DNA from 2 places in the Aliiglaciecola sp. SL4 genome. Region 2 is predicted to be linked to the other one. Evidence: predicted binding sites of a transcription regulator. Region 2 holds the regulator's gene; the other holds the start of a gene.
The links. Region 2 encodes FNR, which switches genes on or off when oxygen is low (the NO sensors DNR and NnrR bind a similar motif). Its sites were predicted from a motif close to TTGATCTAGATCAA; they were not measured.

Region 1 (10,897 bases), on a different contig from region 2:
GCCAGTACTGCATCCTCTAAAAAATCTAAATGGGTTAAATTTAATTCAATTTGATTGGCCACTAACGGTACGTCAAGACTACGCTGTAATAGCTTCATTTGGTGTAAATTTTGGTTCGATACCCCAAAGTGCTTGACCTTACCATTAGTTTTTAAAATCGAAAAAGCTTCAGCAACCTCGTGGGCGTCCATCAGAGGGTCGGGGCGATGGAGTAGAAATATATCAATATATTCAGTATTAAGACGACTAAGAATGCCATCTACCGATTTCAGCAGATACTCTTTGGAAAAGTCGAAACGTTTAGGGCCTTTTTCATCTTCAAATACAATTCCACATTTAGATTGTATTAAAATGTTTTCCCTTAATTCTGGGCGGGCTTTTAGCACTTCTCCAAACACCTGTTCGGCTTTGCCCATGGTGTAAATATCGGCATGATCGAAGTTGTTAATTCCTGTTTCTAGTGCCGCATCAACAGCGTTGTGGGCTTGTTTCACGTGTTTGGATTCAAAGGGAGCTTTTCCCCAAGTGCCGCCTAATCCCATGCAGCCCAAAGAAATCGGGCTCATGCTAGGAAAATACGAATTTAACGGTATTTGTTTCATGCTAATGTCTTTTAAACTGAAGTAATTTGTTTATTCTAATCCGTTTACAAAAAGATTACATTGAATACGTATGCGATAGGCCAATTCAAGCTTGCGGTTGAATTGGCCTGTATTTTTAATTATCTCCTTAAAGTTTAAGGGACCCTGTAAAGTAAAAGCCTCGCCATCACTAAAAACGGCCGGCTAATGATATTTTAAATCTCTCACTTTCCCCCAAAACACACGATACGAGAATAGGGTGTAAGCAAAAATACAGGGGATAACAATCAGTGCGCCATATAATATGACTCGCAAAGACTCTGGTGCGCTGGCGGCTTGCCAAATATTAAGCTCCCCGGGTACGACAAAAGGATAAAAGCTAAAGGCGAGGCCTAAAAAGCTAAAAGTGAAAATAGCCGTACAAAGAACGAAGGGCAACCAGCAACCAGCATCATCTTTTAGGGGTAATTTTTGCAAGGTAAAATAACCAATTACAAAAAACGCGAAACATAATATAGGCACTAACGCGATTAAATACGCCAAGGGGGGTTGGGTCCAACGCTCAAATACAAATGAATTAATTAATGGGTTAATAATACACACAGCGAGGATTCCTATTAAACAGACCTTTCCTGCATTTTTGGCCCATTTCACAGAGCGTATTTGCAATTCTCCTTCCGTTTTCATGATTAACCAACAGGCTCCAATGAGTGCATAGGCCATGGCAACACCAGCGGCACTGAGCAGACTAAATGCAACAGACTCTAGACTAATTTCGAACCCCATTACAAACATGCCCAACATGTAACCTTGGGCTGCTGCGGCAATGAAAGAACCCAATATAAAGAGCTTGTCCCAACGATCTTTTTTATGAGCAATTACTTTGGCTCTAAAATCGAAAGAAACACCGCGAATAATTAAACCAATCAATAATATGGCGGTAGGTAAATAAAGGGCCTTTAAAATAATGCTGTGGGCACTGGGAAAAGCAACTAACATTAAACCAACCGCCAACACTAACCAGGTTTCGTTTGCATCCCAAAACGGACCAATGGATGCGATCATTTTGTCTCTTTGTTGCTGATTATCCATGGGTAGAAGCAATCCCACGCCTAAGTCGTAACCGTCGAGAATGGCGTATACCAGCACAGAAAACGCCATTAAACCGGCAAATATGATGGGTAACTGATGATCTAAAATCATTGGCTGGCCTCCGCAGGTGTGATTGTGCGGGCAGGTGTGTATTCCGCCGCATCGTATTCTTCAATCTCCACTGACTTTCTAGCCATGTAAAACAAGGTCTTGATGTAAGCAAATAACAAGAAAGCATAGAGGGATAAGTACATGGCTAAACTTACCCCCACATTTTCTGGTGCAATATCTGTTACTGCATCTGCGGTAGTTAAAATTCCACTGACTAAATAAGGCTGACGGCCAATTTCAGTGACATACCAACCTGCTAAGGTGGCTATCCAGCCTGAAAATGTCATGCCAACAAAAAACTTCAACATCCAAGGGGCGAGAGCACCTTTGCGCCACAAGAAAAAGCTTGCTAGCCAACTGCTAAATAACATCAACATGCCTAAACCAACCATTATTCTAAACCCATAAAACACAGGTTTAACGGGTGGGTGTTTGCCCTCAAACTCGTTTAAGCCTCGAATTTGTCCGTCAGGGTCATGGGTTAAAATCACACTCGCCATTTTAGGTATCGCAATCTCTAAATGGTTGGTGCGTTGCTCTTCATCTGGCACAGCAAATAGCAACAGTGGTGCGCCATTGGTGGTTTCCCAAACTCCTTCCATTGCGGCCACTTTCTGAGGCTGATGCTCGAAGGTATTTAAGCCATGCATATCACCCATTACTACTTGTAACGGAGTGAGTATGGCAGCTAAGAAAATCGCGGTTTTTAAGGCTAAATTTGGCGCTTTTTTATTGTCGCCGCGAAGAATTCGGTAAGCCGAAATCCCCGCAATTAAGAAGCATATGGTTAGTCCAGAGGCCAATAACATGTGCCCTAGTCGGTAAGGGAATGAGGGGTTGAAAATGATTGCAAACCAATCGACCGCATAAGCCACGCCATCGCGCATCTCGAAACCTGTGGGAGTATGCATCCATGAATTAAGGGCTAATATCCAAAATGCGGACAGTGATGTGCCTACTGCTACAATGAAGGTTGAAAGGGTATGAAGCCAAGGTGGCACACGATTAATACCAAATAACATGACACCTAGAAACGTGGCTTCTAAGAAAAACGCAGTCATGATTTCGTAGGCTAAAAGCGGCCCTGCAATATTACCCACTGTGGCCATAAAGCCCGGCCAGTTGGTGCCAAATTGAAATGACATAGTAATACCACTGACCACGCCCATTGCAAAGGTAAGGGCAAACACTTTTACCCAAAAGCGGTAGATCCGCATCCAAACTGGGTGCTTGCTTATGTGAAAACGAACACGAAAATAAAATAGCATCCAGCACATAGCAATGCTTATCGCTGGAAATAGAATATGAAAACTAATATTTGCTGCAAATTGAATGCGAGAGAGTAGCATTACGTCTGCCATTGATAACCCCTAGCGGCGCTGATTTTAGCCGTTGTTAATGTATATTTAAAACCCGATGTATTTAATCCTGCTTACGGCGATAATCTGCTGTTTAACTTGTACGCTTTTGATTTAACTGCTTTTTAAAAATTTATCCTTCATATCTAAAACTTTCCCCACCCCGGAACCTAACTTCATTAGAGTTGATAGCTTCTCTGGGCTCAGGCGTTGCAACTCTTCACTCCATTGGGTTACGTTTTCTAATAGATCATGGATTTCCTGTAGCTGCTGTTGAGCATATTCTTCCTGTGGATTTGCTGGTGTGACTAACAGGGTGTCTCTAAGTACGCTCATAGTCGGTTCAATTTCCCGCTTGCGACGCTCTTCAAACACTTTGTTTGCCATATCCCAAATACTGCCTAAGGATCTAAAGTAGTCTTTTCGGTCACCAGGAACATGATGCATTTGCACTAAGCGCCAGGCCTGCAATTCTTTTAACCCCATGCTGACATTGCCGCGGGATACATTGAGGGCTTCAGCAATGTCATTTGCACTCAATGGTTCTTCACTTATGACTAAAAGGGCATACATTTGACCAACCGTGCGGTTAAATCCCCAACGGCTGCCCATTTCACCGAAATGCATAACGAAGGTCTCTATCATGGGTGTCATTTTCATTGTGAATTATCTCTTTTCTGAAGTTTCAGTAATTTCTGAAAATTATAAACATTAATTGATGTAGATCAATTATTATTTTATTTGTTTGTGTTTATTAGCCAGCAACTTTGCTTTTTGGTGAAAGGGCTAGCTAATTGAAATTAATATTGAACTTGATGTTTTTTGTGCGTTTTTTAATCAACTTTCGCTAGTTTAAATTGTTCATTGAAATGTTTTTTTGAAATTTTAGAGAAAGTTTAAAGGTCTAGAACTTACATAAGGGATTCCACTGCTCAGATAAGAGCTCGTTTTTCACAATTAAATATTCTTGAGGATAGAACTTATGAAACATAACAACTCAATAAAAACTGCATTACTTATCGGTGCGACTTTAGCGGCTTCTCAAGTTGCTGTTGCTAAACCAAATGACCAATTATCTCTTGCTGAAGGGACACCTGAAAAAGTAAAAGTCGCTTTCCAAGAATGGAAAGAAGGTAAAAGATTACGCGGACGTAAAGATAAATGTTACGGGATTGCTTTAGCTGGTGAAAACGATTGTAAAGCAGGTGCAGGAACAAGCTGTGAAGGTACTTCTACCGTTGATTTCCAAAAAAATGCCTGGACTTACTCGCCTAAAGGTTCGTGTGAATTCATAGTAACACCTGATGGCACTGGCTCTAAAAAGCCTATCGCTTAGTACGTTAACTTTTAGATGAAAGCGTTAACTAAATTGCCCGTAGATGCGGGCATTTGTTTAAAACCAGAGCATTTTGATGACATTCCTAGCAGGGTTGATGGTCATTTGTGGTTCGAGGTACATGCAGAAAATTACCTAATGCAGGGTGGGCCTAGGCTCAAAAAATTACTGGATATTGCACAGCAGTTTCCGTTAAGTATTCACGGTGTTGGTGCGTCTCTTGGTGGTCCTAAACCAGTTAACACCGAACATCTCAAACGACTAACCAGTTTAGTTAACTCGGTGCCCACAGCCGCTTTTTCTGAACACATTGCGTGGTCGGGCACTGATAGCAATTATCTAGCTAATTTGATGCCAACGCCTATTACCTCTGAATCCCTTATTCGCACCGCTAACAATATTGAACAGTTACAAGATGCTATTCAGCGTCCAATATTGATAGAAAACCCGGCTAACTACCTTACTTTCAAATCTGACATGTCAGAGAGCGATTTTATGATGTCACTGGTGAGTAAAACGGGCTGCGGTATTTTGCTAGATGTAAATAATTTATTCATCAGTGCGAACAATACAGGAATTGACCCCATTAAATATATTCGTGCTCTCGATAGGAAAGTCATCGGTGAGATTCATGTGGCTGGGCATTCAGTAGATCCTGTTGAAAAAGATCTACTAATCGACTCCCATGATAGTGAGGTAGCAAGTGGTGTTTGGGCGCTGCTAAATGATGCATTAAGCCATATAGGCCCGTGTCCGGTGCTAATTGAAAGAGATGCGAACTTACCATCCTTTAAGGTATTGTTGGCAGAACGTAATATCGCGCGAAACTTAATTCTGCAAAATAACAAAAATGCTGGCTATGAGTGATTTTCATTTAGCTTTAATGAATTACGTGCAAAGCGGAGATTTAGTGGATATCGTCGAACATCTTGATGACACTATAAATACCCGTCGTTTGGCAGTCTATCGGAATACCTTTATAAGTAGTTGCATTGATGCGCTACTGCGCAAGTATCCAAGTGGTGAGAAATTATTAGGTGAAGATTTTTTTAAAGCCTTATCTAGGCAGTTCTGTTTATCACATCCACCAACAACCACAGTTTTAGCTGAGTACGGTGAAAACTTCCCTGATTATGTTCGGGACTCCATGCTAGATAGTCACCCTGAACTTGGCTATTTGTGGGACATCTGTAAATTGGATCGTGCTTGGTATCATGCCTACTTTGCGGATGAGAAACCTTCATTAAGCCAAGATCAGATTGAATCATTGTTTGACGACATCGAATCGAAATCACTTTCCTTACATCCCAGTGTGCAATTAATTCAAAATGACTGGACGGTATTGTCTCTTTGGTCACAGCTAAAAGTTGCCGAACTAAGCGAACAAGTCGCCATAGAACATAACCATGAAAATATTTTATTGTGGCGAGACAATGGCCGCATTTTACATCGACAAATTTCTGAACCAGAACACTTATTTATTTCTCGTATTTACGCTGGTCAAACCTTAGGGGATGCAGCACAAGTGGCGATGCAAAATGGTCCAATAGATATTAGCGAAATATTTAGTCAGTTACTCCTTAATAAATTAATAACTTAAGAGAAAAATATGATAAAACTCATTAACCTTTATGCTGGGTTAACGGCTAAACTTAGCTTGTACCTTACCGATATTTATTTATTACTCGCAAGATTATTGGTCGCGAGTGTATTTTTTCAATCAGGACTGACAAAGTGGAATGGATTTCTCAGCTTTAATCCTGATAAGTACGATTTGTTTTTATATGAGTTTTTCTGTCCAGATCCAGTCCGCGAAGGTGCTTTACTGCTATGTGACCCAATAACTTTAGATTATGTTGAAGGGTCCACAACTGTATCAATTATTGAAACCCTGGCGGTTTCTGCAGGAGTTGCTGAAATAGTGCTACCTATTATGCTTGCTTTAGGATTTTTAACTCGAGTTGGTGCTGCAGGTTTGATTGGAATGACGCTATTTATTAGCTTAGCTGTATTCCCGACTTGGGAGCACTGGTGGAACCCCGCAGTATGGTGGTTCATAGCGTTGCTGTCTGTACTTAGTATGGGGCCAGGAAGGTTATCTCTCGATAAGTTATTTGGCTTCGAAAAACGAGTTGCATAATCTACCCCTTTGCAGTTTAGTTAACTTGAATCCGGGTTAACTAAACTGGTTGTTAAAACGAGTTATGGTCACCTTCAAAAGGATGGCTATGCAAGTTACCTTCTCCACCTAATCTGCTATTAGAAAATCGAAAACGTCAACTAAATCATTAGCATTTTCCATTTCATGAATGTAATTCATGTGTTTATGAAATTATATCATTTTTATTCATGTATTGATCCGCGTATAAAACACACTCTCCTTTGACTTCTAACTTTTATAAAGATTGCAGTAGGTTCTTGATTGCAGCATTAATCAAGGTGCTGGCAAAGCGGCAATAGACTCAGTAAAGCCGCAACATAAAGTTGGAAAGTCCAAAAATGACAGGCGATAAATTTAGGTTTTATCTCAGATAAATTGGATACAAATCACCATGAATAAAGATTTTATATTTACCATTAACAGCATTGCTTTTGATGAAAACTATCATCCTTCAAACAACACCCGTATCACCACCAACTTTGCTAATTTGGCAAGGGGACAGAGCCGTCAAGAGAACTTACGTAATGCACTAAATATGATCGACAATAGTTTTAACGGCTTGGCATGCTGGGATAACCCTCAAGGAGATCGTTATTCGGTGGAACTAGATATCATCACCGTCGATATTGACATTGAAGGCAGTGGTCGTAGTTTCCCATCTATTGAAATATTAAAAACGAATATTGTAGATCATCGAACCAATAAACGTATCGAAGGCATTGTCGGTAACAACTTTTCTTCTTACCTACGAGATTATGATTTCAGCGTTTTGTTGTTAGAGCATAACAAGAATCAGCCGAAATTTAGCATTCCTGATAACTTTGGCGAACTGCACGGTAAACTGTTTAAATCTTTCATTAATTCAAATTCTTACAAGCAGCATTTCAAAAAACTACCGGTTATCTGCCTTAGCGTTTCGGATAGCAAGATTTATCACCGAACTGAAAATCAGCATCCGATTTTAGGGGTTGAATATCGGCCAAGCGATTCATCATTAACTGAACTGTATTTCAAAAAAATGGGTTTGCAGGTTCGATATTTTATGCCCGCTAATAGTGTTGCGCCTTTGGCCTTCTATTCCTGTGGTGATTTACTGAATGATTATACAGCCCTTGAGCTGATCAGTACCATCAGCACCATGGAAACCTTTCAGAAAATCTATCGGCCTGAGATCTATAACGCCAATGCGGTGGCTGGAAAGTGTTATCAACCAAATTTGCAGAATCAAGATCATTCTCTTACCCAAATTGTGTATGACCGAGAAGAGCGCAGCCAATTGGCAAGTGAGCAAGGGAAATTTGCCGAAGAGCACTTCATCAAACCCTATCAAAATGTACTTGAGCAGTGGTCTGCTAATTACGCCTAAACATTAACTTAAAAATAAGACGCTATTTATTATGAAAACTCTATTTCCTACCTCTACTGCTGGCAGTTTACCTAAACCTTCTTGGTTGGCGCAGCCTGAGACGCTTTGGTCACCTTGGAAGTTGCAAGATGAAGAACTAATTGCGGGTAAACAAGATGCTCTGCGTTTGTCACTGCAAGATCAACAACAAGCAGGAATTGATATCGTCAGTGATGGTGAGCAAACTCGCCAGCATTTTGTAACTACCTTTATTGAGCACCTTGATGGTGTTGATTTTGAAAAGCGTAAAACCGTTAAAATACGTGACCGCTATGACGCCAGCGTTCCCACCGTAGTTGGCGCTGTTACCCGTCAAAAGCCGGTGTTTGTAGAAGATGCGAAATTTCTACGTCAACAAACTACGCAACCTATAAAATGGGCACTACCTGGCCCTATGACTATGATAGATACCTTGTATGATAGCCACTACAAAAGTCGCGAAAAGTTAGCTTGGGAATTTGCCAAAATTCTTAATCAAGAAGCAAAAGAGTTAGAAGCCGCTGGTGTTGATATTATTCAATTTGATGAGCCTGCCTTTAATGTGTTTTTTGATGAGGTAAATGATTGGGGTATTGCCACTTTGGAAAAAGCACTTGAAGGACTTAAGTGTCAAACTGCTGTACATATTTGCTATGGTTATGGCATAAAAGCTAATACCGATTGGAAAAAGACGTTGGGCTCAGAGTGGCGACAATATGAAAAAGCCTTTCCTAAGTTGCAAACGTCGAATATCGATATAGTTTCATTGGAATGTCAAAACTCACGTGTTCCCATGGATTTGATTGAACTCTTGAGGGGGAAAAAGGTAATGGTAGGCGCTATTGATGTTGCAACCAATACCATAGAGACGCCAGAAGAAGTGGCTAATACCCTAAGAAAAGCCTTAGAGTTCGTCGATGCTGATAAGCTCTACCCTTCGACCAACTGTGGCATGGCACCTTTGCCGCAACAGGTGGCCAGGGCTAAACTCGCTGCGTTAAGCGCAGGGACTGATATATTGCGAATAGAGCTCTCAAGTTAACTCAGGCTCAACTTAACTAATATCTATCTTTATGTTCGCAACCTAAGTTAACTAAATGATAAACAAGGCTGTGAACATAAATTCTATGCACTTCTTTAAATACTTACTCTACTTGCAAATTTTTTTCGCTACTCAGGTTTTAAGTGGCGAGTCACCGGTATTATTAGATAATGGTGAATATAAAATTCCTGCAATTTATTCTACACCATCAGAAACAGGCAAATATCCGGCTGTGATTTTATTGCACGGAACTGCGTCGAACAAAAATGAGGTGGGTGATCTATATGCATTACTCGCCAAACAGCTAAGAGACAATCAAATTGCATCAATTAGAATTGATTTTGCTGGCACCGGCGATAGTCAAGTAGATTACCTAAAATACACCTTAGACAGTGCGCTTGCCGATGCAAATAGGGCGCGGCAGTTTTTAAGGGAACAACCCCAAATAGATAGTGATGACATCGCCGTTTTAGGATTTAGCCAAGGCGGCTTGATTGCTCAGTTATTAGTAATAGAACACCCAGAACTCGCCGCTTTAGTTACTTGGTCATCGGTAGCTGGTGATGGCATAGAGCCCTTTTCAAGTTTATTTCATCGCTACTATAAACAAGCATTGGATAATGGTTTTGCACCATTGACCTTCGACTGGCGGGGGCCGTTGAACTTAAGTTTGCAATGGTTTGAGCAAGTTAAAAAACAAAAGTCTTTCACGGGTTTAGTCGAATATCATGGCCCCACTTTAGCTATTGCTGGTGGTGCTGATACGCTTGTCGATGCAAATTCTTCCGTTAGGTTAATACAACGAGTAGGCTCAGAAGATGCCCAAGTAGTGATCCTAAAAGGAGCTGATCATATTTTTAATGTTTTCGATCCAGAAGCAAAACAACACGCAACTCTACAGAAAATTACCTTGCAATGGTTAGTAGAAAAGTTACATTAAATTTATGCTTAACGTTAGATTATATGCAGTTAACTAAAATAAACTAGGTGAATGCTACCATTGGAAAATGTAACTTTAAGAAAAGCGACACTAGACGACCTTGGAAAATTAATAGAGTTAGAGCAAAAGTTGATTGCGGCTGAACGCCCCTTTAACCCCATATTAAAAACAAAGGATGCAGTCTATTATGACATCGAGAATTTAATAACCAGCAAATCTTCGTATTTGGCTGTTGCTGAGGTTGATGGTGAAATAATCGCCACGGGTTATGCTCAAATTCGTGAATCTAAGATTGCCCATAGACATGATTTTCATGTGTATTTAGGTTTTATGTTTGTAGCCCAAGAGTTTCGAGGTTTAGGAATTAATAAGCGAATTATGCAAACGTTAATTGCATGGGGTAAAGAACAAAATTTGAGTGACTTTTATCTTGATGTTTACGCCACCAATGAGTCAGCAATCAAAGCTTATCGAAAAGCAGGTTTTGCTGAATCAACTTATGAAATGAAATTGAACCTTTAACCTTACAGAGTTTAAAAATTAAGCTTATAATTCAAATAAGTGATACAAAAGTTCGATTCACACGTTATAACATTTATAATTATTTAGTTAATTAAGTTTAAAGTTAATGAAATTAAAACTCTTCTTTCTATTAGTTGTGAGCTTCTTCGTTGTTTCATGCACCTCAATTCCTAAAGGGATAGAGCCCGTTAAGAATTTCGACCTAAATAAATATTTAGGTACTTGGTATGAAATTGCGCGTTTTGATCATAGTTTTGAAGAAGGTCTCCAACGTGTGACTGCCGAATATGCGCTTCTGGCTGATGGTGGCGTGAGTGTTATTAATCGTGGTTTTAACTCTGAAAATGGCGAATGGAAAGAGGCCGAGGGC
Region 2 (10,897 bases):
AAATACTAGTCCGCCCTGGTGAAACGTTTCCAGTCGATGGGGTGATAACATCTGGCGATGGAAACGTAGATGAGTCCATGTTGACGGGTGAGTCTGAGAAAATCAAAAAGAATATTGGTGACCATGTGTATGGCGGCACCATTAGTCTGTCAGGCTCATTTGAAATAGAAGTTGAAAATGAACTTAAATTATCCTTAGTAAATAAAATACTACGTTTGCAAGAATTAGCCCTTGCCGATAAACCCAAGGCTGCAGTGTATGCTGATGTAGCCTCAAAATATTTTATTGTAATTGTTCTAGGAATTACTCTGATTAGTTATTTCGGTTGGTTAGCTTATCAACCAGATCGGGCATTTTGGGTGGCCATATCGATTTTAGTCGCCACCTGCCCTTGTGCATTAAGCTTAGCAACCCCCACGGCATTAACTAGCGCCATAGCAAAGTTAAACCAATATGGTTTATTGGTAAAAAGAGCAAATATAATTGACGTCATGCCTGATGTCGATACGGTAATTTTTGATAAAACAGGTACCCTCACTAATGGTCACTTTAGTGTAAGTGAAGTTGAGCTATTTAATCATTCAGACGAAAATTTTGTATTCAACTTAGCGGCTGGCATCGAGCAGTATTCTAAACATCCAATCTCCCAAGCGTTTCAATCCAAAACGCCTCTAGAGGTTAATCACGTAGACACCATTGCTGGCAAAGGCTTGCAAGGTACCTATCAATCACAAATTGTAAAGATTGGTAATTTAAGCATTTTAGATGATAAATTAAATTTGCCAGTAAACCCTGATGACTCTCGCGTGTATTTGCAATTAGGCAAACAATTAATCGCCGCATTCACGGTAAAAGATGTAGTCAAAAAAGACGCTAAACAGCTCGTCAATGACCTGAGTAGCAAACAATTAGTGATGTTAAGTGGTGACGCCGAAACAAGTGCTACCTCGGTTGCCAACGCCTTGGGAATTCCCAATGTGTATTTTAGGCAAACTCCTCAACAAAAACTCAATTACATCCAAAGTTTACAAGCTGATGGACATAAAGTGTTGATGATTGGAGATGGTATTAATGACGCGCCTGTATTAGCGGCTGCCGATGTATCTATTGCAGTAGGTGACGCGAGTGACATGGCGAAACGTTCAGCCGATATCATTTTATTAAATTCGAAATTAAGTAATGTAAAATTTGCTGTTAGTATGGCAATCAAGGTACGCCATAAGATTAAACAGAATATGGTCTGGGCTATAGGTTACAACGCACTTATTCTTCCTCTTGCAGTGGCTGGATACTTAAGCCCATGGATGGCCGTTATCGGTATGTCTTTAAGTTCAATCATTGTAGTAGCAAATTCAATTCGTCTGCTCCGTTAATAGGAAACTAAATTGAGTATTATTTATGTATTAATCCCCATCGCTATACTGCTCGTTTTGTTAGCTATCGGGATCTTTTTTTGGGCAGTTAAGTCAAATCAATTTGAAGATTTAGAACGTCAAGGTTACAACATTTTATTCGATGATGACGTAGACAAAAAAGCACCACAAAAAACCCCTAAAACTGATAAAGAATGAACGATATCAGCTGGTTCTCAGCGATTTTAATTGGTCTTGCAGGTAGTGTACATTGTGCAGGGATGTGCGGCGGTATTGTTACCTCATTTACCTTTGCCTTGCCAAAAAATCAGTCACAATGGCCATTTTTAATCGCTTATAATACAGGACGTATTTTATCCTACAGTGTTGCTGGCGCTATCGCCGGACTTTTAGGGCAAGTTGTCACAACCCAATCTTTCATCAACCCACAAGTACTCACCCTGTTTGGTGGGGTATTTATGGTATTACTGGGGCTTTATGTGGGTCAATGGTCTAAATTGCTCACCAAGGTCGAAAAAGTTGGTGCTATTTTTTGGCGTAAAATCAGTCCGTTGTCAAAACGTTTTATTCCCTTTAAACACCCTATGTATGCCGTACCCTATGGTGTGATTTGGGGTTGGCTGCCCTGCGGATTAGTATATTCAACATTAACCTGGAGTGTTTCCACTGGCAGCGCCGTACAAGGTGCGTTGACCATGTTTTGTTTTGGTTTAGGCACACTGCCTATTATGTTAGCAATGGGAGCTAGCGCCACTCAAATCAGAAGTTGGTTAACACAATCCTTAGTAAAACGTAGCGTCGCAGTTTTATTATGTTTATTTGGCTTGATTTTATGTTACCAAGGGATTCATAATTGGTAACGAATGAATTAAGTGGAATTATCTAATGTCTGATTCGAACAAGTTCAGTATTCGCTGCCAAAATTGCAGTTTTAACCACCTTTGCATCCCCGTAGCCCTGAACCAAACAGAAATGGAAAGTTTGGATGAGATAATCGAGCGTAAACGTCCTTTGCATAAAAATGATCAGCTCACTATTCCAGGGCAGAAATTCACCTCCTTATTTGCGGTAAGAACAGGTTCATTTAAATCCTATATTACCTCCCCTGATGGAGAACAACAGATAACCGGGTTTCATTTTCCTGGTGATATTGTTGGTTTCGACGGACTCTTTTCAGACAGTTACCAAAGTTACAACCAAGCCATGGAAACCTCTATGGTGTGTGAGTTACCCTATGACAAGCTTGATACTATGAGCGAGCAACTTCCGTCTTTACGTAAAGAAGTGCTTAAGATCATGAGCACGGAAATAAACCAAGACCATAGTATGATGATGCTATTGAATAAACGTACCGCAGAGGAACGTCTTGCACATTTTTTGGTTAATTTATCTGACCGCTTTCACTCTCGTGGTTTTTCGGAAACAGAGTTCAACTTAACCATGACGCGCAACGAAATAGGTAACCATTTAGGTCTTACCGTAGAAACCGTGAGCCGTTTATTAACCCGTTTTCAAAAAGAAAATATCATAAAAGTAGATGGCAAATTTATCCAGCTCCTCGATTTATCCACCCTTAGAACTAAACTCGGTGAACATGTTTTGCAGAATAAAGCCTGCGGATAAGCCTTTCCTGTTAAGTTGATTTAGGTCAAAACAAATAGTCGGTTAACTGGCAAAATAGCTAAATTACCCATACACTTAAGTTGTAAGTGTAAACCTTTCAAGGGAGTTAACTAATGTCCATATTTAACAAAATACTAGCCGTTGTAGACCCGACCACTGATGATCAGAAAGCGTTTAAACGTGCTCTCTTACTGGCACAAAAAACGGGGGCAAGTGTTACTGCCTTTCTTTCCATTTACGATTTCTCGTATGAAATGACCACTATGTTAACCGTAGATGAACGAGAAACAATGCGCCAAGCTGTGGTGGATGATAAAACTGATTGGCTAGCCAATATCGTTGAGCCCTTGTCAGCTAACTCTTCAACCTCTGTAGATATCAAAGTAGTTTGGCATAATCGTCCTTATGAAAGTGTCTTATTTGAGGTGATTGACCACAGTTATGACTTAATTGTAAAAGGCACTCACGAGCACGACACCTTGAAATCGGTTATTTTCACCCCTACCGATTGGCATATATTAAGAAAATCACCCGTGCCTGTATTGCTTGTCAAAGAACATGACTGGCCAAGCAATGGCAACATTTTAGCGGCTGTAGATGTGGGTAGCGAAGATGATGAGCACCATAGTTTAAATAGAACCATTACGAAAACTGCAGGGATGATGGCTGATTTATTAGAAGGCAAAGTCAACCTTGTTAACTCTTACCCTGGGACACCGGTGAATATTGCCATAGAAATTCCAGAGTTTGATCCCGTTGGTTATACGGAATCAGTCAAGCAGCATCATGCTAAATGTATGCTTGAACATGCACAACAATTCAATATACCTCAAGAAAACCAGCATCTAAGTGAAGGTTTACCTGAAGATGTGATCCCATCAGTTGCTAAAACCATAGATGCAGAGTTAGTAGTGATTGGAACTGTAGGTCGAACAGGGATTACCGCAGCTCTTATTGGTAATACCGCTGAACACACGATCGACTCTCTCAATTGTGATGTTTTAGCCATAAAACCTGAAGGTTTTGAGTGTCCACTCAAGCACTAGTAATACATTAGCAATATCAGAGCAGAACTTTACCTAAAACATTTGAAATTAGAGTGTTTATGTCCTTTATGAGGACAGGTATAATCTGCGCTGATTGCAATGTTTTCTAGGAATATAATGAGTAAGATCGAGTCTCTGTCTGAGAGTAAAAAATACAGTTTCAATAAACTTCAAAAGCGCTTAAGACGAAATGTAGGTAAAGCAATCGCCGATTTCAACATGATCGAGGATGGCGATAAAGTGATGGTTTGCCTGTCTGGCGGTAAAGACAGTTACACTATGCTCGATATTTTGATGTTTCTAAAAAGAATTGCCCCTATAAAGTTTGAAATTATTGCGGTTAATTTAGATCAAAAACAACCTGGCTTCCCCGCGGATGTACTTCCAAGATACTTAGAAAATTTACAAGTACCTTATGAAATTGTCACCGAAGATACCTATTCCATCGTCAAAGATAAAATTCCAGAGGGCAAAACCACTTGTTCCCTTTGTTCAAGGTTACGTAGAGGAATACTGTATAAAACGGCAATACGTTTGGGGGCGACAAAAATCGCTTTGGGACATCACCGCGATGACATGCTCGAAACCTTATTTCTGAACATGTTTCATGGGGGACGCTTAAAATCTATGCCTCCAAAACTCGTCAGCGATGATGGTAAACAAATGGTTATACGACCATTAGCCTATTGCTCTGAAAAAGAAATAACCCAGTATTCCGAACTACTTGAATTTCCGATTATTCCCTGCAATTTGTGTGGCTCTCAAGAGAACTTGCAACGTAAGGTGATTAAAAACATGCTAACAGATTGGAATCAGCGTTTTCCGGGTAGAATAGAGAGTATGTTTAAAGCGATGCAAAATGTGGTTCCTTCCCATCTTGCTGACAATCAATTTTTCGACTTTAAAACTTTAGAAACACAACAAACACCGTTTGAAAACGGTGATATTGGATTTGATCAAGAAGACTTTTCGTCGCCATCCATTAGTAATGATGACACCGTAAATATTATCAATATAAGTTAAGGATCACTTCAATAGATGAAAATTGGATTAGCGTTAGGAAGCGGAGCCGCTCGAGGCTGGGCGCATATCGGAATTATTCAAGCCTTAGAAGAGCTTGGTATTGAAGTAGATGTAGTGGCAGGTTGTTCAATAGGTGCTTACGTTGGTGCCGCTTATGCGAGTAATAAATTAGAACCTCTTGCACAATGGGCTAGTTCTTTATCTGAGTGGCAAGTACTTGGGCTTATGGGGGTTGGCTTTCGTAAAGGCGGACTTGCCAGTGGTATAAAAGTATTTAAAGCCCTTGAAGAGAATTTTTGTGAACGAGAGTTTGAACAATTATCCAAACCATTAGGTGTAGTAGCCACCGATCTCTATAGTGGTAAAGAGGTTTCTTTTACCCAAGGCCCATTAGCCGAAGCGGTGAGAGCATCCTGTGCAATACCCGCTCTTTTTCCGCCAATTGCTTTTAAAGGAAGATGGTTAGTGGATGGTGCTGTGGTAAATCCTGTACCAGTAAACTTATGCCGTCAACTTGGAGCTGATTTCGTTTTTGCGGTCAATTTAAGTGCCGATTTTAGACCTGAAATTCAAGCTCAATATCAGTTGGAACATGAAAATAATCAGAAGCGAACCAATGATTTTTTCAATAAAAGTCACTCGTTTATGCAACGTATTTTTAGTGGTAGATTTAAAAAAGACAGCGAAATTGATGAAGAGGATCTTGAGTCCTTAGAAGATTTAGAGAATATGTCTTTGCATGAAAATGACGAATTGGAAAATGAAGAAGTTTCCCCTTCGTTAGAAATTGATAAGGAAAAACCAGAAAATATAGAAACAGAGTTCACAACTAGCAAAATGAAATTAACCGACAACACCCCTAGCATGTTAGGCGTAATGTCGAACTCTCTTGATATTCTTCAAGCAAGAGTAACGCGTTCTCGTTTAGCCGGAGATCCACCGGATATCCTCATCGAACCTCAACTAAGAGACTTCGGCATCATGGAGTTCCATCGTGCCGCTGAGCTAATTGAAGAGGGACGCCAGAGTGTGAAACGAGTCGCAGCGCAAATTAAATATCAATTACGTCTGGACTAAGTTTTTAAGTTTACTTTGTTATTGCTGTAATTCTGTACGGGGCCTCAGAAAAGCTCACCTGAGCGCCCTGCTCTAACCAATCCTCACTGACTACAACATGATGTTCATCTACGTATAATGCATCCGGTATCGAGTCTCTATCAATGTTATCGAAATAAAACTGTAACCCGCTAACTGGAGGCATTAGGAATGAAAGAAAACTTCCCATATCGTCGAAAAATATAGCGTACTGTTGATACAAATCTTGTAATTCTTGATGAGTGTATTGGGTTTGCAAATAACTGGGTTTTGTTTCCAATTGCACTGACATGTCACACTGATTACTATTTTCACCCAGTTCAAGTTCTACTACAGCTTTAGCTTGTTTTAAGGCTTTTTCGGTCGGTAATAAAAAACGATATTCTGGGGTAATGGTAACCGGAAGGGTTACTTTTTGAGTGACGATATTCGCACTTTGAATTTGGCACAAGCCACCGTTTCTAACATTTTTAAAACCAAATGCGAATTGTAATGCGGGCGTCTCTTCATTATCGATTTTTTTAAGATGGCTATAAAAGCTAGAATACTCAACAGACAGCGTATCAGCCAAAGCAGAACTACAAAAAGTAACCAAAATAAAAATAAAGCTTAAAAATTTCATGCGGGTAAAAACTTCCTATTAAAACGTATCATTTGTATGAGCTCTTTAATGTACTCGTCACCGCGTTCGGAGTAATTTTTCAAGCCTTTTGCTAACTTTTCAGCGGTAATTTGTTGATTACTGTTACGTAATTTGGCTCGTATGTCGCGCAACTGAGCGTAAGCCTGGTGACGGTTAATATTTCGAAAATATGTACTTACAGCATACTCTAAACTGGTAAATTTAGCCACTTCATGAACCGCCCCTTCATTACGACGTTTAGGAACGAAGCCACAGCCCTCTCGAAAGCACCAAAGACCGAAGAAGTTAAAACCTTGCTTGGCAAATCTTGAGGTCCCCCAAGCCGACTCATTGGCGGCCTGCATAAGCACTAATTCAGCGGGTATCACATCAACTTTACGCAATAAACAACTTACTATTTCTGATAACTCTTGTTTAGGATCAACACGGTATTCCGTGATCAATGAATCTAACCTTGTTTGTTGCAGAGTATTTAAAGGCTGATTTTGTTCAATCACACTTTTAATTTCTTTTAGAAATGTTCGTTTTTCAATAATAACCCTATTGTGATGGCGTATTGCCGGCAGTAAGTAGTTAAAAAATGCTTTTTTCCTAACCACCACTGGAAAAATTTCAGAGAAATTAGGCATTTTCTGTTCAGTATATGGTGCAATATTTTGCTCATCAAAAGGATCTAACTTCTTTGGTGGGAACAGAAAAGGATAACTTAATACTACTGCGCCAAACACCCAGATCACCAATAGATAGAGAATACGTCTGGGTGTTGGGAAGTCGAGGTTACGCATCAAATGTAGTGTCTCCGTCAGACCCATTTTGTTGGCTCTGGTAGTTAAAGTTATTGCTACTGCTGCCATATCCAAAAAGTTCACAATACAGCAAACCATTAATATTATAATAGAAGGGTAAAAATAGTATTAAACCAATCCCAAACGAAAGAATTGAAAGCACTAACAACACTAAAAATACTGCGTATAAAACAGTGAATGGAAATAAGTAACGATTAACCATTTTAATGGAAAGTATCAATGCGGCGATTGGCGTGAGGTTTTTATCCGCGACCAAAAGGACCGCAAAACTGGTTACTATCATTAAATATAAGCCTGGCAAAATAAAAAGCGCCATACCTGCTTTGGTTACAATTAAAATAAATGCGGTCACTAAACAAATAGGAAGTGCTTGGCCTAGTTTGGAAAATAAAAACCTAACAGATGCTAATTCTTTCAAATGAGACTTCGCTCCTTGCAACATTAAAGCGGCAGTCATTGGCGCTAAAAGCAGTTGAATTATTAAGTCCAAGGTCATCAAATGGCCCTGAGTAAACTGCTCCATGGATTGAATTCCATTATATTTAATGTATATAAGCGCAATCACCATGCTTAGTACAAACACAACCAACAGCATTTGTAGAAAGACTAAAATACTACCCATAGTATTTTCGAAGCCCTTGGCTAATATACTTTTCAAATCAAAGTTATATCCGCCATTAAGGTTTTGCTTAATCAGCTCCGAATGGCTTTTTTCATTAGGTTTAAACATCAATAATTCTTTAATTAATTTAAGTGGAAAAAACTAGGTTTACGGCCAGCACTATTAGTATCACTCCCATGAATCGATCAAATATATGACCATTTTTCTGCAACGATGATCGAATTTTCGTTCCACTCATTAGGTAGGATAAAAAACAAAACCAAACACCAGTGGCAAAGGCTAAATAAATACCATAGCTAACTTTAATTAGCATTGGTGTGTGCGGAGATACGGCTACAGCAAATACAGTCAAAAAAAACAAAGTTGCTTTAGGATTCAATCCATTCGTCATTAAACCAATTAGAAATGACTTTTTATCGGATGTAAGTTGCTTTTTTGCTGATTCAGCTTCTAATGATACACTATTTTCAAGAGAAATAGGTTTACTGCGGATCGCCCCCCACCCCAAATATAACAAGTACGCTGCAGCGACATAAGCAAAACCTTGAAATAACCAAGGTTTGGTTTTAATTAAGATGCCGATGCCTAACAATGAATAGGCCACGTGAATTAGAATCCCCACTCCAACGCCTACACTGGTAAACATAGCTGAACGCCTACCACTGCTGATACTTTGTTTTAAAACCACTGCAAAATCGGGACCAGGGCTGGCAACTGCGAAAAAATGTAATGTAGCGATTGCGGCAAATTCTAACCAATAAGGACTAAAATCAGGTAAATTCATTATTTTATTAACGACTCAATATAATTGGGAATCACTTCTGTGGCTGGCCCATAATAACTTTCAGAAAAAGCGCTAAAACCGTTACTGGGTTCTAAATTTAGCTCTACACAATGGGCTCCATGAAAACTGGCCTGCTCAACAAAACCGGCTGCAGGATATACGTTTCCTGAGGTTCCTACAGAAATAAATAGATCTGCACTGCTTAAGGCTTGAGAAATTTCGTCCATATACAACGGCATCTCACCAAACCAAACGATATTTGGACGGACCATATTAGGTTTTTGACAACATTCGCATTGGCTATTTTGATCATAGGAATCTGTTGTCTTGTTCACTTTTTGACTACCTAAACAACGGTAACTGAGCAAGTCACCATGCATATGTAAAAGTCGCTTTGAACCAGCTCGCTCATGTAAATCATCAACATTTTGTGTGATCAAAAGAAAGTTGTCCTGCAAATATTCTTCTAATTTAGCTAACGCTAAATGCCCTTTATTAGGGGCTATTTCTGGGGACTGTAGCTGCGCTCTACGTTGATTATAAAAACGATAAACTAATTCAGGATTACGAGCAAAAGCTTCAGGTGTAGCCACATCTTCTACCCGGTGCTTTTCCCATAAACCATCGTTATCTCTAAAGGTTTTCAAACCCGATTCCGCAGAAATTCCGGCACCAGTTAATACCACCACTTTGCAAGATTTCGAGAAGCTTTCAATCATGATTTGTCGTTAATTCCTTATTTATGAAACGTTTAAACTTTGTAGATGACGCGCTTTTAGTTACACTAGCTCTGGATTTACTCATTATCGTGGAAAATGGTTTGCCAAAATCTAAATTTGTAAAACTGATCTCTCAATCTTACCAGCAGCTGTCTCCCAATGGGCGTAAAATTGCAAATTATCTGCAACAAAATCCCACCGACGTTTTAACGTTATCAGTTGCTGAGATTGCCCAAATCACCCTAACGTCAAAAGCAACCGTTAGCCGATTCTTTCGCCAACTAGGCTATGACAACCTGCAGCAAGTGAAGGAGCAAATGCGTAATGCTCGCAATGCTGGTGTACCTTTAGGCGCAGCCCATAAAAACAATGATTATATTACTCAGGAATTAGACCGAATAAAACAAACTTGGGATAATGTTAAGTCGGAAGATATAAACCAATTAGTTGAGTCAATCACGCAGGCTTCTAGAATTACCTTAATCGGTTTTCGAAATAGTTATCCCGTGGCAATGCATTTTCGACAGCAACTTCTACAAATTCGCGGTAAAGTCAGGTTACTCCCCCTACCCGGTCAAACATTGGGTGAAGAAATAGAGGATATATCCAACGATGAATTGGTGATTATTATTGCCTTTCGTCGACGCCCTAAAATTGTAGAAAAACTAATTGAGCTAATTCCTAAAGAACAACTTGTATTAATGGCCGACCCTTCGGCACAAATATACAAAGAAAAAGTAAACCAATTGTTTATATGTCAACTTGGACAAGAACTACCTTTAGACAGTTATTCTGCTCCTATGAGTGTGATTTCGGTGATCTGTAATCAAATCCTTAATTCTGAAATATACGCTAAACAGAATCGTATCGATGCAATATCAAAATTGTTCAATCAATTAGATGAATTAGAATAAAACTCGCATTTACCGATTTGTTTCTCTTGACTAATTGGTGAAACAGTTGTTTCATAGGGTCATGTTTAATTAAGATTGGTTTCATGAACTTCTCATTTCACTCGCCATTCGTACTACCCGTTAAATTAGATATAAACAAAACAACTAACCACGCGAAATCTCAGCCCTTAAAAGGTTGGACTCTGGCTGTTAAAGATTTGTTTGATATTGACGGGATGGTCACAACTGCTGGAAACCCTGATTGGGCAG

Region 1: a site for FNR is predicted at 3,858-3,871, ahead of AB6T38_RS16785 (GbsR/MarR family transcriptional regulator). Genes of this name have one in related genera too.

Annotation. Positions count from the first base shown of each region.
Region 1 covers NZ_JBGOSE010000014.1:87,104-98,000, forward strand. The annotation lists gene AB6T38_RS16770 (aldo/keto reductase family oxidoreductase) at 1-602, opposite strand, end outside; gene cydB (cytochrome d ubiquinol oxidase subunit II) at 786-1,784, opposite strand; gene AB6T38_RS16780 (cytochrome ubiquinol oxidase subunit I) at 1,781-3,145, opposite strand; gene AB6T38_RS16785 (GbsR/MarR family transcriptional regulator) at 3,257-3,802, opposite strand; gene AB6T38_RS16790 (DUF2282 domain-containing protein) at 4,125-4,478, shown strand; gene AB6T38_RS16795 (DUF692 domain-containing protein) at 4,494-5,345, shown strand; gene AB6T38_RS16800 (putative DNA-binding domain-containing protein) at 5,338-6,078, shown strand; gene AB6T38_RS16805 (DoxX family protein) at 6,088-6,618, shown strand; gene AB6T38_RS16810 (DUF1852 domain-containing protein) at 7,031-8,005, shown strand; gene AB6T38_RS16815 (methionine synthase) at 8,037-9,065, shown strand; gene AB6T38_RS16820 (alpha/beta hydrolase family protein) at 9,121-10,005, shown strand; gene AB6T38_RS16825 (N-acetyltransferase family protein) at 10,066-10,527, shown strand; gene AB6T38_RS16830 (lipocalin family protein) at 10,634-10,897, shown strand, end outside.
Region 2 covers NZ_JBGOSE010000002.1:30,517-41,413, reverse strand. The annotation lists gene AB6T38_RS03900 (heavy metal translocating P-type ATPase) at 1-1,373, shown strand, start outside; gene ccoS (cbb3-type cytochrome oxidase assembly protein CcoS) at 1,386-1,571, shown strand; gene AB6T38_RS03890 (sulfite exporter TauE/SafE family protein) at 1,568-2,233, shown strand; gene fnr (fumarate/nitrate reduction transcriptional regulator Fnr) at 2,259-2,996, shown strand; gene uspE (universal stress protein UspE) at 3,110-4,042, shown strand; gene ttcA (tRNA 2-thiocytidine(32) synthetase TtcA) at 4,178-5,065, shown strand; gene AB6T38_RS03870 (patatin-like phospholipase family protein) at 5,081-6,142, shown strand; gene AB6T38_RS03865 (DUF2987 domain-containing protein) at 6,153-6,782, opposite strand; gene AB6T38_RS03860 (glucosaminidase domain-containing protein) at 6,779-7,588, opposite strand; gene AB6T38_RS03855 (hypothetical protein) at 7,581-8,339, opposite strand; gene AB6T38_RS03850 (LysE family translocator) at 8,359-9,015, opposite strand; gene cobB (Sir2 family NAD+-dependent deacetylase) at 9,015-9,734, opposite strand; gene AB6T38_RS03840 (MurR/RpiR family transcriptional regulator) at 9,758-10,648, shown strand; gene AB6T38_RS03835 (amidase) at 10,732-10,897, shown strand, end outside.